3 regions of the Psychromonas sp. KJ10-5 genome follow, and region 3 is predicted to be linked to each of the others. Evidence: predicted binding sites of a transcription regulator. Region 3 holds the regulator's gene; each other region holds the start of a gene.
The links. The regulator sigma-54, encoded in region 3, starts transcription at its own class of promoters, with help from an activator protein. The targets are predictions, from matches to a motif close to GTTGGCACGNNNNTNGNNT.
Positions count from the first base shown of each region.

Region 1 (4,327 bases), 350 kb from region 3:
ATAATCTAAAAGACCTTGGCCGATATGCCCTCTTACAACAGCTAGATAATGCTTCTCAGTGGTATGCTCTACAAACTGTTGCATTAAATGGCGTGCACTGTCTTTATCTAACACAAACAACAATACACCAGATGTTGGTCTATCCAAACGATGTACCGGATAAACATGTTGTCCGATTTGATCACGTAGTTTTTGAACCGCAAACTCTGTCGCGTTAGTATCTAACCAACTACGATGTACCAATAAACCAGAGGGTTTGTTGATTGCTACCAGATATTCATCTTGATACAAGATCTCTAATTCTGGGCTGCTGCTTTCTACCACTATATCCTGCTGCTCTGCAACGGTAGCTAACATTGACTCAAGATTATCAAGATCGTTATCAGGTGCTGGCTCGGTGGTTTGTTGTTCTGGTGGCATCATAAATCTCGCTTACTATTCAACCATATTAACTGTAGACACTTACATAAAAATGGATGAGGCGTTTATTCTATAAACATTGAAAATAGGCGACCAATATAACAATAAACAGCAAAAATTTCATGTCTGTATTGGTTAAACAACACAATGCGAATAGACTGTTTTCCTGAATGACTTGATCAGCAAACAACAAACACCACGCTATTTTGTAAAAGGAAAAACAATGCGTCACTTACTAGTAATATCAAAGGTTGTTACTTTAAGTTTACCAATGATTGTAAGTGCCTTGGGCATCACAAATGTAAATGCGGCCACAACCAATTTTAATAAGCGCATTAATATTGCTATTGAAGACTCTCTTGCGCACTTAGAAAGCAGCGTTCAACTCATCAAAGACCCAAATCAATTTCCAACTTACGCGAATAAAGACCTTTCTTGGCAGCTCAATGCCGCACACAAATGGACGGCAGGTTTTTATCCAGGAGCCTTATGGCAAGGTTATCAATTAAGTGGTGATTCACGCTTTCAACAATGGGCCAAACAATGGACAGAATCCTTAGCCGGTCAAATAAACGATGCAGGCAGTCATGACTTAGGCTTTAAATTTATGACAACCTATGGGAATGCACTAATACTTAGCAATGATATTGATATGGTAGCTTATAAAAAAATAATGCTCGCCGCTGCGAGTACTTTAGCTAAACGTTATCAACCTAATATACAGTTACTTAGTTCAGACTGGGATGATAAGTATTATGAAAATTCCATTCCGGTAGTAATCGACATTATGATGAATTTAGAACTATTGTTGTGGGCTGCAGAAAATGGCGGTGATAAACAATGGGCAGAAATAGCAAAACATCATGCCTTAAAAACCTACGAAGACTTTATACGTGTTGACGGTAGCAGCTATCACATCGTTCGCTATGACCAAACAACAGGACAAGTCATTAATAAAGGCACATTACAAGGTGATGGAGACGAAACCACTTGGGCGCGAGGCCATGCTTGGATGATTTATGGCATGGTCGTGATGTACCGTTATACTGAGCAATCCATTTATCTTCAATATGCTCAAACATTAACAGACTATTTTATTAAAAAATTACCTGAAGACGGTATTGCTATGTGGGACCTGAATAGTAAAATTCTGCAACGAGATACCTCTGCTGCAGCCATATTTGCTTCTGCATTAATCGAAATGGCTGATTATATCGATAATAAAAAGCAGAAAGAACGGTATATACAAGAGTACAAATTAATACTTAACTCTTTAATATCAGAGCCTTACTTTATTAAAGACACCACTAAAGCGCCCATCATTGATAAGTCAGTACATTACTATACGAAACCTAACGCGATTGATGTTCCCGCCATTTTTACTGATTATTACTTTCTAGAAGCGTTAAACCGTTACCAACAAACACTGTCGGAAAAATAAGCGTCAGCTTCTTTTACAACGCAGAAAAAAAGAGACTTACCTCTGATAAAAAATCATTCAATAACAAACAGATACTACAATGGCCCTTTTCTTGCATTAGAAGTAGAATTAAGCGCTATTAATTAATATCTATTTAAAGACTTAAGTGTCGGAGTTACAAATGAAAAAAATCATAGGTATATTATTTTCCCTAATAATAAGTACAGCAGCTAATGCAGTAGCCTTATATGATTCGGGTGAGCCTATAGATACGAGTGGACGTTGCGTTGCAGAGGGTTGTTTAGGGTCAACAGAGTGGTGGATTATTTCTGAATTTACTGCAGACGCAAATTGGGACATTACTGGTTTTGAGTTCTTTGCGACAGACAATAATGAGATTAACGGTAACGGTGGTGATGGTACAGGTTTAGGGATTGAAAGTTATCAATCAACCAGCTGGAAGATCATTTCTGCCGATAATCCATTTGGTGAAGCATTATATAGTGGGCAAAAAAAAGCAACTACTAGTACTTACAATCTAAATAGCATTGATGTGACTGACTTTCTCCTATCTGATTTAACTATCTCGCTAGGCAGTGGAACTTACTATTTAGCACAACATCATGATTTCTTAGATGAGTCTGAATTCTTAGTATTAGAATCAGGATACAGGTCACACTACTATCAAACAGATAATTTAGCTGGTAAGTATAAAATCAACGGCACAGCGGCTGTAAAAATTATCGGCACAGTACCAGAACCCGCTTTATTCGGTTTATTTGGTTTAGCGCTAGTTGGTTTAGGATTATCTAGAAAAAAGTTGCATAAATAACCTTTGCATACTTAACAAAGTTATTTATTAGCCTCTGATACCAGAGGCTTTTTTATGTCATATAATAAATACTACGAAAACTTAATTAGTATGACTATTTGATTTTTCGCTTCGACGTTAACAAATATAAATTCCGATATAAAGAACAATTAATAAGCCACACTTATCGTTCTCTTAAAGATTTAAAGACTCATTTCATTGCCCATGAACGATAAATAATGAATTATTTTTTAAGCCTCTTTTTTTATTTATCCTCTGCAAAACCTATTAGCATTAAAATAAAAATCAAAAACAAAAACATAAATAACTGATAAATATAGATTTTAAAATAAAGCCCCCCCAAAAATGCTAAACAGCAATTAACTTATTAATACTTTATGTAGCTCACAAAACTGATAGATAGCAATCAATATCAATACCTAAATAACTGTAATCGTGACCTCAAAAGGATTTCCTCCTATCAAAGATTGATTAAATATAGCGAGCCAGTTATCCTACTTAAAACGTAAACATATAATAAGACATTTAGGAGTTAGATATGACTAAACCAGTAATTGGTTTCATCGGCCTTGGCCTTATGGGCGGCAACATGGTTGAAAACTTACAAACACGTGGTTTTCAAGTAAATGTAATGGATCTTAATAAAGATGCTGTTGCGAAAGTAATTGCACGTGGTAATGCTACTGAAGTTGCTTCAGGTAAAGAATTAGCTGAGAAAAGTGACATCGTGATGCTAGCACTAACTACTTCAAAAGTAGTTGAGTTAGTTGTTTATGCAGAAGACGGCATATTAGCTGGTATGTCTGAAGGTAAAGTACTCATTGACTTCGGCACTTCTATTCCAGACTCTACTCGTAAGATTGGTGCTGCATTAGCAGAAAAAGGCTGTGGTATGATCGATGCACCGCTAGGTCGTACTCCTGCACATGCTAAAGATGGTTTATTAAACATCATGGCAGCTGGTGATATTGAAACATTTAACAAAGTTAAACCTGTATTAGATGAACAAGGTGAAAACGTATTTCATCTTGGCGCACTAGGTGCCGGTCATACAACTAAACTGATCAACAACTTCATTGGCATGACGACAGTAACTGCTATGTCTCAAGCCTTTGCTGTAGCAAAAGCAGCAGGTGTTGATGGACAACAACTGTTTGATATCATGTCAGCAGGTCCTTCTAACTCACCATTTATGCAATTCACTAAATTCTACGCGGTAGATGGCGAAGAAAAATTAGGTTTCTCAGTGGCTAATGCTAACAAAGATCTTGGTTACTTTAACCAAATGGTTGCTGACTTAGGCTCTGAGTCTCTAATCGCTCAAGGTACTTCAGCTAACTTACAAGCTGCTGTTGATGCTGGTCTTGGCCAACACGATGTACCCGTTATTTTTGATTACTTTACTAAATTAGAAAAGTAACTGAAAAGTAGCTTTAAAAGCTCATTAGTTCTAGTAATTTAAGTGGGCTTAAAATAATACTATGACACTCACATTACTTTAAATTATTTAAGGTAATGTGAGTGTTTTTTTATTTATACCCATAAAAACTTATACTTTTCATATTTCCTATTGAGTAAATAAAGTACTCTTTCATAACAACTTCTAAATGAAATGTTATTTATTGACCTCCCTCACAGCAACCGCTTTATTATTC
Region 1 covers NZ_CM147864.1:247,579-251,905, reverse strand. Annotated here, with positions in the region: gene truC (tRNA pseudouridine(65) synthase TruC) at 1-357, opposite strand, end outside; gene AC0L3W_RS01240 (glycoside hydrolase family 88 protein) at 644-1,861, shown strand; gene AC0L3W_RS01235 (PEP-CTERM sorting domain-containing protein) at 2,022-2,672, shown strand; gene AC0L3W_RS01230 (NAD(P)-dependent oxidoreductase) at 3,211-4,092, shown strand.
Region 1: the regulator sigma-54 is predicted to act here: its motif matches at 1,940-1,958, upstream of AC0L3W_RS01235 (PEP-CTERM sorting domain-containing protein).

Region 2 (4,327 bases), 300 kb from region 3:
TGTACTTGTGCTTTTAAACCTGCAACCACTGCTGCAAATGGTCGAGCATCGATTTTAAACAACAGATCCCCTTGCTCAACATGGTCACCTTCATGAAAAGAAACTTGCTCTATCACACCAGATACACGTGGCATTAAAGAGACCTGTTCAGGTGCTTCTAAACGTGTCGTATAGGTGTGCCATTTTTGAACTGGTTTAACTAAGACTTCAGCTACATCAATTGGTTGTAAAGGTTGTTTAGTTGCGGCTTGACTAGGTGCTTCACCACAGCCAATGAGTGTAAGAGTTGTAACAGCGATCATTGCTGTAATGAAATATTTGCGCATAACGATGCTCCTTTTCTGATGGACGCATAATACGGAATAAATTAGTGCACAAAAAGCATCGTTTTTTAAATTCATTAGTGCCAAAATAGCAACAATAAACATGTAGGAGTTCAAAATGGATATTACCAGTCGCCTTTTAATTTTTCTCGAAGTAGTAGAACAAGGATCGTTTGCCAAAGCAGCGGAAATCAGAAACATAGACCGCTCCGTAATATCCAAACAGATCAGTCGTTTAGAGGATGAATTAGGAGTACGTTTATTAAATCGTTCAACCCGCTCTTTCTCGCTAACTGCAGCTGGAGCTGAAATGACCAAAAAAGCAGTAGAAATACGTGAACTATTAGGTGAAACACTACGTCTAGCTGAAAACTTTCACCAAGAGCCACGAGGCATCTTAAAAATTACTAGCTCATCTATTATTGGCAGACGTTATTTACAACCTGTTATTAATGACTTTCAAAAACGCTTTCCACAGGTTGAAGTTGAATTACGTTTAGACGATCGCGTAGTGGATATTATTGCAGAAGGCTTTGATTTGGCCTTTCGTATCGGTAAACCTAAAGACTCTTCGCTAATTTCTCGTCCATTAGCACGTAATCGTTTACTTATTCTAGCTGCACCGGAGTTTATTCAGCATTATGGTAAACCAGAAAAAATTGAAGATTTGTTACCTTTACCCGCAGCCAGCTTTGCGAATGCAACCATTCGTGTCAGAGATATTAAATATATTGATAAAGATGGACTTTCTAAGGAACAAAAAATTAACAGTATTTTTCGTAGTAACGATCCTGAAACACTGTTGATGAAAGTATTATCGGGTAGTGCTTATTCAGTTACCCCTGCCTTTATGATCAATAATGAAATTAAGGATGGCTTACTAGTGCCGTTATTACCTGATTTAATATTAGAAAACTATCACCCAATGTATGCTGTTTATCCCCATCGTGATTTACCCGTAAGAACACGTTTATTCTTTGATGCCGTTCGTGAACACATTGGTAAAGAAGTACCAATTTGGGAACAATCGATTCCAAACTTTGAACAGTTATATCAACAGTAACTCACTTTTAACAACAATATCATTCCTAGGAATATGCATGATATTGTTGTCTTCATTTATATAAAAAACAATAATTTATATTGAACTTTTTTCATTTCAATTAAACCTGATAACTATTACATCTGACCCTGTAAATAGTTCATACCTAACCGCTTCAACAGTCCCATAAAAAAACAAAAAACCTTTAAAAACAACTAGATAAAAAACTGGCACAGTATTCGCTATGTTATCAATACACATCAATTAAAGGAGACAAAATATGAAGCGCATGACAACTATTGCACTTTCGACTGTACTACTTACTTCATCAACACTTGCATTAGCAGGCCAACAAGATTGGAAAGATGAATCACTTGATGCATGGATAGATGGTAAAGCTGAAACCACTTTACTACTTAATACCAATCTCAACTCTTTTGATATAGATACCGAAGTAGAAGGCGGTGTAGTGACATTAACAGGTGATGTTAATAGCGGCATTGAAAAAGCGTTAGCTGGCGAATTAGTAACTGGATTAGAAGGTGTTAAAAGTGTTGATAATAACTTAACCATTTTAAATGAAGATGCTGATGCAGATATCGATGATAAAGCACTATCAGCATTAACTGATACCAAAATCACTACTGTCGTGAAAACACGCTTATTAATGGCTGATGATATCAGTGCCATGGATATTGAAGTAACAACGACTGACAATGTGGTGTTGTTAGCAGGTAATGTAAAAACAGATGCAGAGCATGATTTAGCAATGAACCTAGCTCGTAATACCGACGACGTAACATCAGTTATCGATAAACTTGAAGTCACTCAATAGACTCATATTTCTTAACCATTTATTAACTTTCCATTAACCATAAGTTAACCAACAACCTTATATAACTAGGAGCTACAACATGATTCGCTGGGTATTTATATTCCTAATAATCGCTTTAATCTCAGCTGTACTGGGTTTTGGCGGTATTGCAGGTGCAGCTGCGAGTATTGCTAAAATTATATTTTATCTATTCGCAATACTGTTTGTTGTATCAGTCGTTTTTAACTTAATTAGTCCGAAGAAATAGGAGACACAATGAATAATTCAAACACATATAGATCATTCGCCGCAATCGGTGCCGCATTCATGCTATTGAGTGCATGTAGTGAAGGGCCTGCTGAAAAAACAGGTGAAAAAGTAGATGATGCTGTAACAGATGTACAAAATAGTATTGAAGATACATGTGAAGATGTAAAAGATTCACTGAATACAGAAGATAAAGATTGTTAATAACTGTTACTCATTAGTGGCGTACTAACGTACGCCTACTTTTTACATTGAGCCCACTATTCCCATTCATATACGCACAAGGAATAAACAATGAGTAATATTTTTGAAGAACTACGCGAAAGCCACGAAAAACAACGCCTATTAATGGATGCATTAACTAGCACAAAAGGTGACTCTGCAACTCGTCAAATTTTTTATGCAGATTTAAAAGAGGAATTACAGCAACATGCTATTGCTGAAGAGCGTTATTTTTATGCCCCTTTAATTCAAAAAGATAAAACCGTTGAGTTATCTCGACATGGCATTGCCGAACATCATTCCATCGATAAAATTATTGAGCGATTGGACAATACAGAGTTTAATTCACCAGCTTGGTTAACCATTATGCAATCGTTACAACATAAAGTACTGCATCATTTAGAAGAAGAAGAACATCGTTTTTTCCAAATGGCAGGTAAGGTCTTTACTGAAGATCAAAAACTCAATTTAGCGGCCCAATACCACAAAGAGATGGTTAGCTAGTCATCCTTTTATGGTCACAATTTTCATTATCTAACCTATGATAATTAATATCTATAACCTAGATATCAGTGAGGGAGCCCATGTTTATTACTAAATATTATTTACTCGGCGTTTTACTAAGCGCAGCACTAGCCTGGTTTACACCTTGGTTAGTATTGAAATTATTATTTACATGGGTAGCCCTATCTTTAGCCATTGTTAGCTTCGCATATCTTTTTAATATCCCTTCTGTTTTTAGAAAAAATAGTGATGGAAAAATTGTCTACTGGATACAATGGGCCTTTATCCCTTTTATGTTGGGAATTCGAGGTTATAACGCTTGGGCAAGAAAATATGACTCAGTCCCTGCCATCCAAAAAATAAGTGATGACCTATATCTTTCAAGACGCTTGCTTCCCTCTGATCTCGATTATTTAAAATCCCAGAATATTGATTGTATTTTAGATTTAACGGCTGAATTCGCTGGACTTGAAAGCGCTATGACGGATAAACATTTTCAATATTTAACACTGCCTGTTTTAGACCATAAAGCACCATCATTAAACAAATTACGACATGCACTTTGTTGGATTGATGCACAGCGTTCACAGTCACGATCCGTTGTGATCCACTGCGCATTAGGCCGCGGCCGCTCAGTATTTGTGATGGCAGCTTACCTATTAAGTCAAGACCCAGAGTTAACTGTCGACCAGGCTTTAGCGGATATTCACTCTATTCGTTCATCGGCTAATTTAAATAAACGGCAATACAAAGTACTCACCTCGATACATCAAAAACAAAAGCTACTGTTACCAACACCGACTTGGATGATAGTTAACCCGGTATCTGGATCTGGAAAATGGCAACAACATCAACAACAGTTGATCAGAGAACTCACCAAAAAATACTGTTTAAATATTGTAGAAACCAGCCGACAAACAACGGCGACAGCCTTAGCAAAACAAGCCGTCAAAGAAAATGCTAAACAGATCATTGTTTGTGGTGGAGATGGCACAGTAACAGAGGTTGCTGAGCAAATTATAGAGACAGATATTGTATTAGGTATTGTACCTTTTGGTACTGCTAATGCGCTATGCCATGTACTGTACGGGCTTGAAGCTAAATTTTCTCCCGTCGAAAGTGCCTGTAAGGCAATTTTATCAGATCAAGTTCGTA
Region 2 covers NZ_CM147864.1:3,513,596-3,517,922, reverse strand. Annotated here, with positions in the region: gene AC0L3W_RS15460 (efflux RND transporter periplasmic adaptor subunit) at 1-326, opposite strand, end outside; gene AC0L3W_RS15455 (LysR family transcriptional regulator) at 442-1,386, shown strand; gene AC0L3W_RS15450 (BON domain-containing protein) at 1,646-2,200, shown strand; gene AC0L3W_RS15445 (DUF1328 family protein) at 2,280-2,447, shown strand; gene AC0L3W_RS15440 (hypothetical protein) at 2,456-2,650, shown strand; gene AC0L3W_RS15435 (hemerythrin domain-containing protein) at 2,741-3,172, shown strand; gene AC0L3W_RS15430 (diacylglycerol kinase family protein) at 3,253-4,327, shown strand, end outside.
Region 2: the regulator sigma-54 is predicted to act here: its motif matches at 1,592-1,610, upstream of AC0L3W_RS15450 (BON domain-containing protein).

Region 3 (4,327 bases):
AGATACCCCCTATGGAAAAATCAGCCAAGATAATTTTCAACGCGCACAAAAAATAAAACTTTTTGTATGCGATGTTGATGGTGTTTTTTCTGATGGCCGCATTTACCTGGGAAATGACGGCGAAGAGCTAAAAGCATTTCATACAAAAGATGGCTTTGGGCTTAAAGCGATTATGCAACAAGGTATTGAAGTCGCTATTATTACAGGTCGCCAATCTAACATTGTTAGCACCAGAATGAATGCCTTAGGCGTTAAGCATATTTATCAAGGTAAAGATGACAAGTTAAGCGTTTATAAAGACTTGTTGACTCAATTGAATTTAACAGCTGAGCAAACAGCTTATATCGGTGACGATGTGGTAGATCTTCCTGTCATACAACTGGCAGGGTTAGGTATTGCAGTAAATGACGCACACCCACTGGTATTACAAAAAGCAGATTTAATCACTACTATAAAAGGTGGGTTTGGGGCTGTTCGCGAAATTTGTGATCTATTTTTACAATGTCATGGACAACTTTCTATGACACAAGGTAAAAGCGAATAAATGAACAAACGTCAAAGCATCCCTTTTATTGTCCTGTTTATCGCTTGTGCGGTATGGGTCTATTTCTCAACGGATACAGAGTATCCTGCATTACCAGATCATCACCCAAGCTATATTGCCGATAACTTGCAAAGTAATCATTACGACCAAACTGGTTTTAATGATTATCGTGTATTTGCTGATAAAGCAACTAACTATCCAGAGGATGATACGACCTTATTTGAACATCCTAAAGTTGTTATCTACCATAAAGATCAAGAAACCAGTGTGGTCAGTATCTGGCAACTAACCAGTATAAAGGGCACGTTGAAAGAGAAGAATAACCTATTGTTATCTGGCAATGTATTTATTAAAAATATAACAGAAGATCAAATGGTGCAGACTATGTCTACTGCACAAGCAACGATAATGCTGGATACTAAAGTGATCACCAGTGATTTAAAAGTAACTTGGACAGGGCCACAACTTAAACATGAAGGTGTAGGAATGTGGACGTCTATAGAAGCTGAAGAGATGAAACTTAATTCGAATATAAAAGCGGTGTACTTTAATGAACCTAAATAAATTAGCATGCTTACTGAGCATTTCATTGTTTAATGCCAATGTGATTGCATTAGAGTCTGATTATAACCAACCTATCCATGTTTCTTCAGTTAAGCAACATGCGAGTTTGAAAACCAATACTATTATTTTTACTGATGAAGTATTACTAACTCAAGGTTCGATTAAAATCACAGCAGATAAATTAACCGTGATCCGAGGTGAAAAACCTAATCATGAATTAATGATTGCTGAAGGTAATACCTCTGTTTTCCATCAAATTCAAGATGATGGAAAACCATTGGATGCTGAAGCTAAAAAAATTACCTATGATGTGGCTAAAGGTAAAATAACCTTAACTAAAAATGCACAAGTGAAGCAATTGGATAGCCAAGTTAATGGTGCTGAGATTGAGTATTTCTTAGCAACACAAGAGCTTAATGTTAGTACAGACCAAAATAAAAAAGAGCGTGTAAAAACCATCTTTTTACCTGCTCAATTTGAAAAATCTAAAGACACTAACTCAACTTCAAACACAGGCAACAAATAACTATGGCAGAGTTACGCGCAACGGGGTTAGTTAAAAGTTATAAAGGCCGAACTGTAGTAAATGGTGTTGGTTTAACAGTAAAAACCGGTGAAATAGTAGGTTTACTAGGCCCTAATGGTGCAGGTAAAACCACCTCTTTTTATATGGTCGTTGGTTTAGTGAAACAAGACCAAGGTAGCATCGTCATTGATGACGAAGATATTTCTAGTAACCCAATGCATATTCGTGCACAAAAAGGCATTGGCTACCTGCCACAAGAAGCATCTATTTTTCGACGTTTAACCGTGACAGAAAACATTATGGGTATTCTACAAACCCGTAAAGAATTAACGCAAAAGCAACGCGATGAGAAGCTCAATACACTATTGGAAGAGTTTCATATTACTCATATTCGTGATAACAAAGGAATGAGTTTATCGGGTGGAGAGCGACGCCGTGTAGAAATAGCACGCGCACTAGCAACCGAGCCCAAATTTATTCTACTGGATGAACCTTTTGCAGGGGTTGACCCGATTTCAGTAATTGATATAAAAAATATTATTCAGCAATTACGAGATCGTGGTTTAGGTGTATTAATCACTGACCATAATGTAAGAGAAACGTTAGATGTTTGTGAGCATTCCTATATAGTAAGCCATGGGGAAATTATTGCTGTAGGTACACAAGATGAAATTCTTGCAAACGATCATGTAAAACGCGTTTATCTAGGTGAAGAGTTTAAACTTTAAGTTATTGCCACACGTTCAGGAAGATATGTTTTGATGAAACAGGGTTTACAATTGAAAATGGGTCAGCAATTAGCGATGACCCCTCAATTACAACAAGCAATAAAACTATTGCAGCTTTCAACATTAGATCTACAACAAGAGATTCAGAATGCTTTGGACTCTAACCCTCTTCTCGAACAAGATGATCAAACTGGGTCAGAAGATACGGTTAAAGAAGCCGATAGCAGCGTATTAGATACAACTGAAGCGATTACTCAACAAGAGTTCTCTGATGATCTCCCTGCAGAAAAAGAGTGGGAGGAATCTTATAACTCCACCCCAATCACAGGAACGACTTCTAATGCCGTTGCCTATGAGGGAGAAAATACACTTTATCAAGGCGAGTCATCAACCTCTCTACAAGACCATCTGTTGTGGCAAATGCAATTAACACCTTTTACAGATACCGACCAAATAATCGCGATGGCGATTATTGACTCTATCGATGAATCAGGCTACTTGACCACCGACTGTGAGAGTATCTTAGAGAGTTTACAAACAGATTTAGAAGAATTAGAACTAGATGAAGTAGAGGTGGTACTTAAACGCATTCAACACTTTGATCCACTAGGGGTTGCGGCACGTACCACCCAAGAATGTTTACAAATACAATTACGCCAACTACCAGAAACGACTCCTTGGCGTAATGAAGCAATTCAAATCCTTGAGCAATACATGGATCTATTAGGTAATAGAGATTACCGAACTTTAGCCAGAAAAAGTAAGCTAAAAGAAGCTCAACTTGCTGAAATAATGCGTTTAATTCAAAGCTTAGAGCCTCGCCCTGGTAACCGAGTAGAAACCAGCGAAACGCAGTATATTGTTCCCGATGTGTACGTTAAAAAGATCAATGGGCAATGGCGTGTATCCCTAAATCAAGATTGTGATCCTAATTTATCAATTAACCAGCAATACGCGAGTATGTGCTCAGGTAACATTAGTAAAACTGACTCTCAGTTTATCAAAGGCCACTTACAAGAAGCTAAGTGGTTTATTAAAAGCTTAGAAAATCGTAACGATACCTTATTAAAAGTGGCTAATTGTATTGTACAACAGCAACAAGCCTTTTTTGAATATGGCGATGAGTCCATGAAGCCAATGGTATTAAACGATGTCGCATTTGAAGTAGAAATGCATGAATCCACTATTTCACGTGTTACAACACAAAAGTTTATGCATACTCCACGTGGTATATATGAACTGAAATTTTTCTTTTCTAGCCATGTTGCTACTAATGGAGGCGGTGAATGTTCATCAACCGCTATTCGCGCTTTAATTAAAAAGTTGGTTTCAGCTGAAACCACAACTAAACCATTAAGCGACAATAAAATCACCCAGTTGTTGGAAGAAAAAGGTATTAAGGTAGCAAGACGTACTATTGCTAAATACCGTGAATCCTTAGGAATTCCGCCTTCTAATCAACGTAAACAATTACTTTGAACTAAGAAGTAATGCAAATAAATAAGGATTAACTATAGTCATTTAATGCTAACCTGATAAACTCGCGCGTCCATTAAATACAGTTAACTATTATTATGAAAATATCTACTCTATTAAATCAACAATCGGTATTCTGTAACACTACTTGCACAAGCAAAAAAGGCGCTCTAGAAAAAATCAGCCTTATCGCAGCAAAGGAGCTCGATTTAGATGCCCAAGAATTGTTTGAAAGCTTAATTGCACGAGAAAAAATTGGGTCAACAGGTGTTGGGTCTGGGATTGCTATTCCACATGTCAAAATTTCTAGTGAGCTACCTGCTACGGCTGTTTTTTTGCAATGTGAAACAGGTATCGATTACGATTCATATGACGGTAATAAAGTGGATATATTATTCGCTATCTTTGTACCTGAAGACCTTTGTAAAGAATACCTTTCGGCGCTATCAGAAATTAGCCAAAAGTTATTAGACAAACAATTCTTACGTC
Region 3 covers NZ_CM147864.1:3,815,185-3,819,511, reverse strand. Annotated here, with positions in the region: gene kdsC (3-deoxy-manno-octulosonate-8-phosphatase KdsC) at 1-544, shown strand, start outside; gene lptC (LPS export ABC transporter periplasmic protein LptC) at 545-1,108, shown strand; gene lptA (lipopolysaccharide transport periplasmic protein LptA) at 1,095-1,634, shown strand; gene lptB (LPS export ABC transporter ATP-binding protein) at 1,637-2,362, shown strand; gene AC0L3W_RS16790 (RNA polymerase factor sigma-54) at 2,396-3,841, shown strand; gene AC0L3W_RS16785 (PTS sugar transporter subunit IIA) at 3,937-4,327, shown strand, end outside.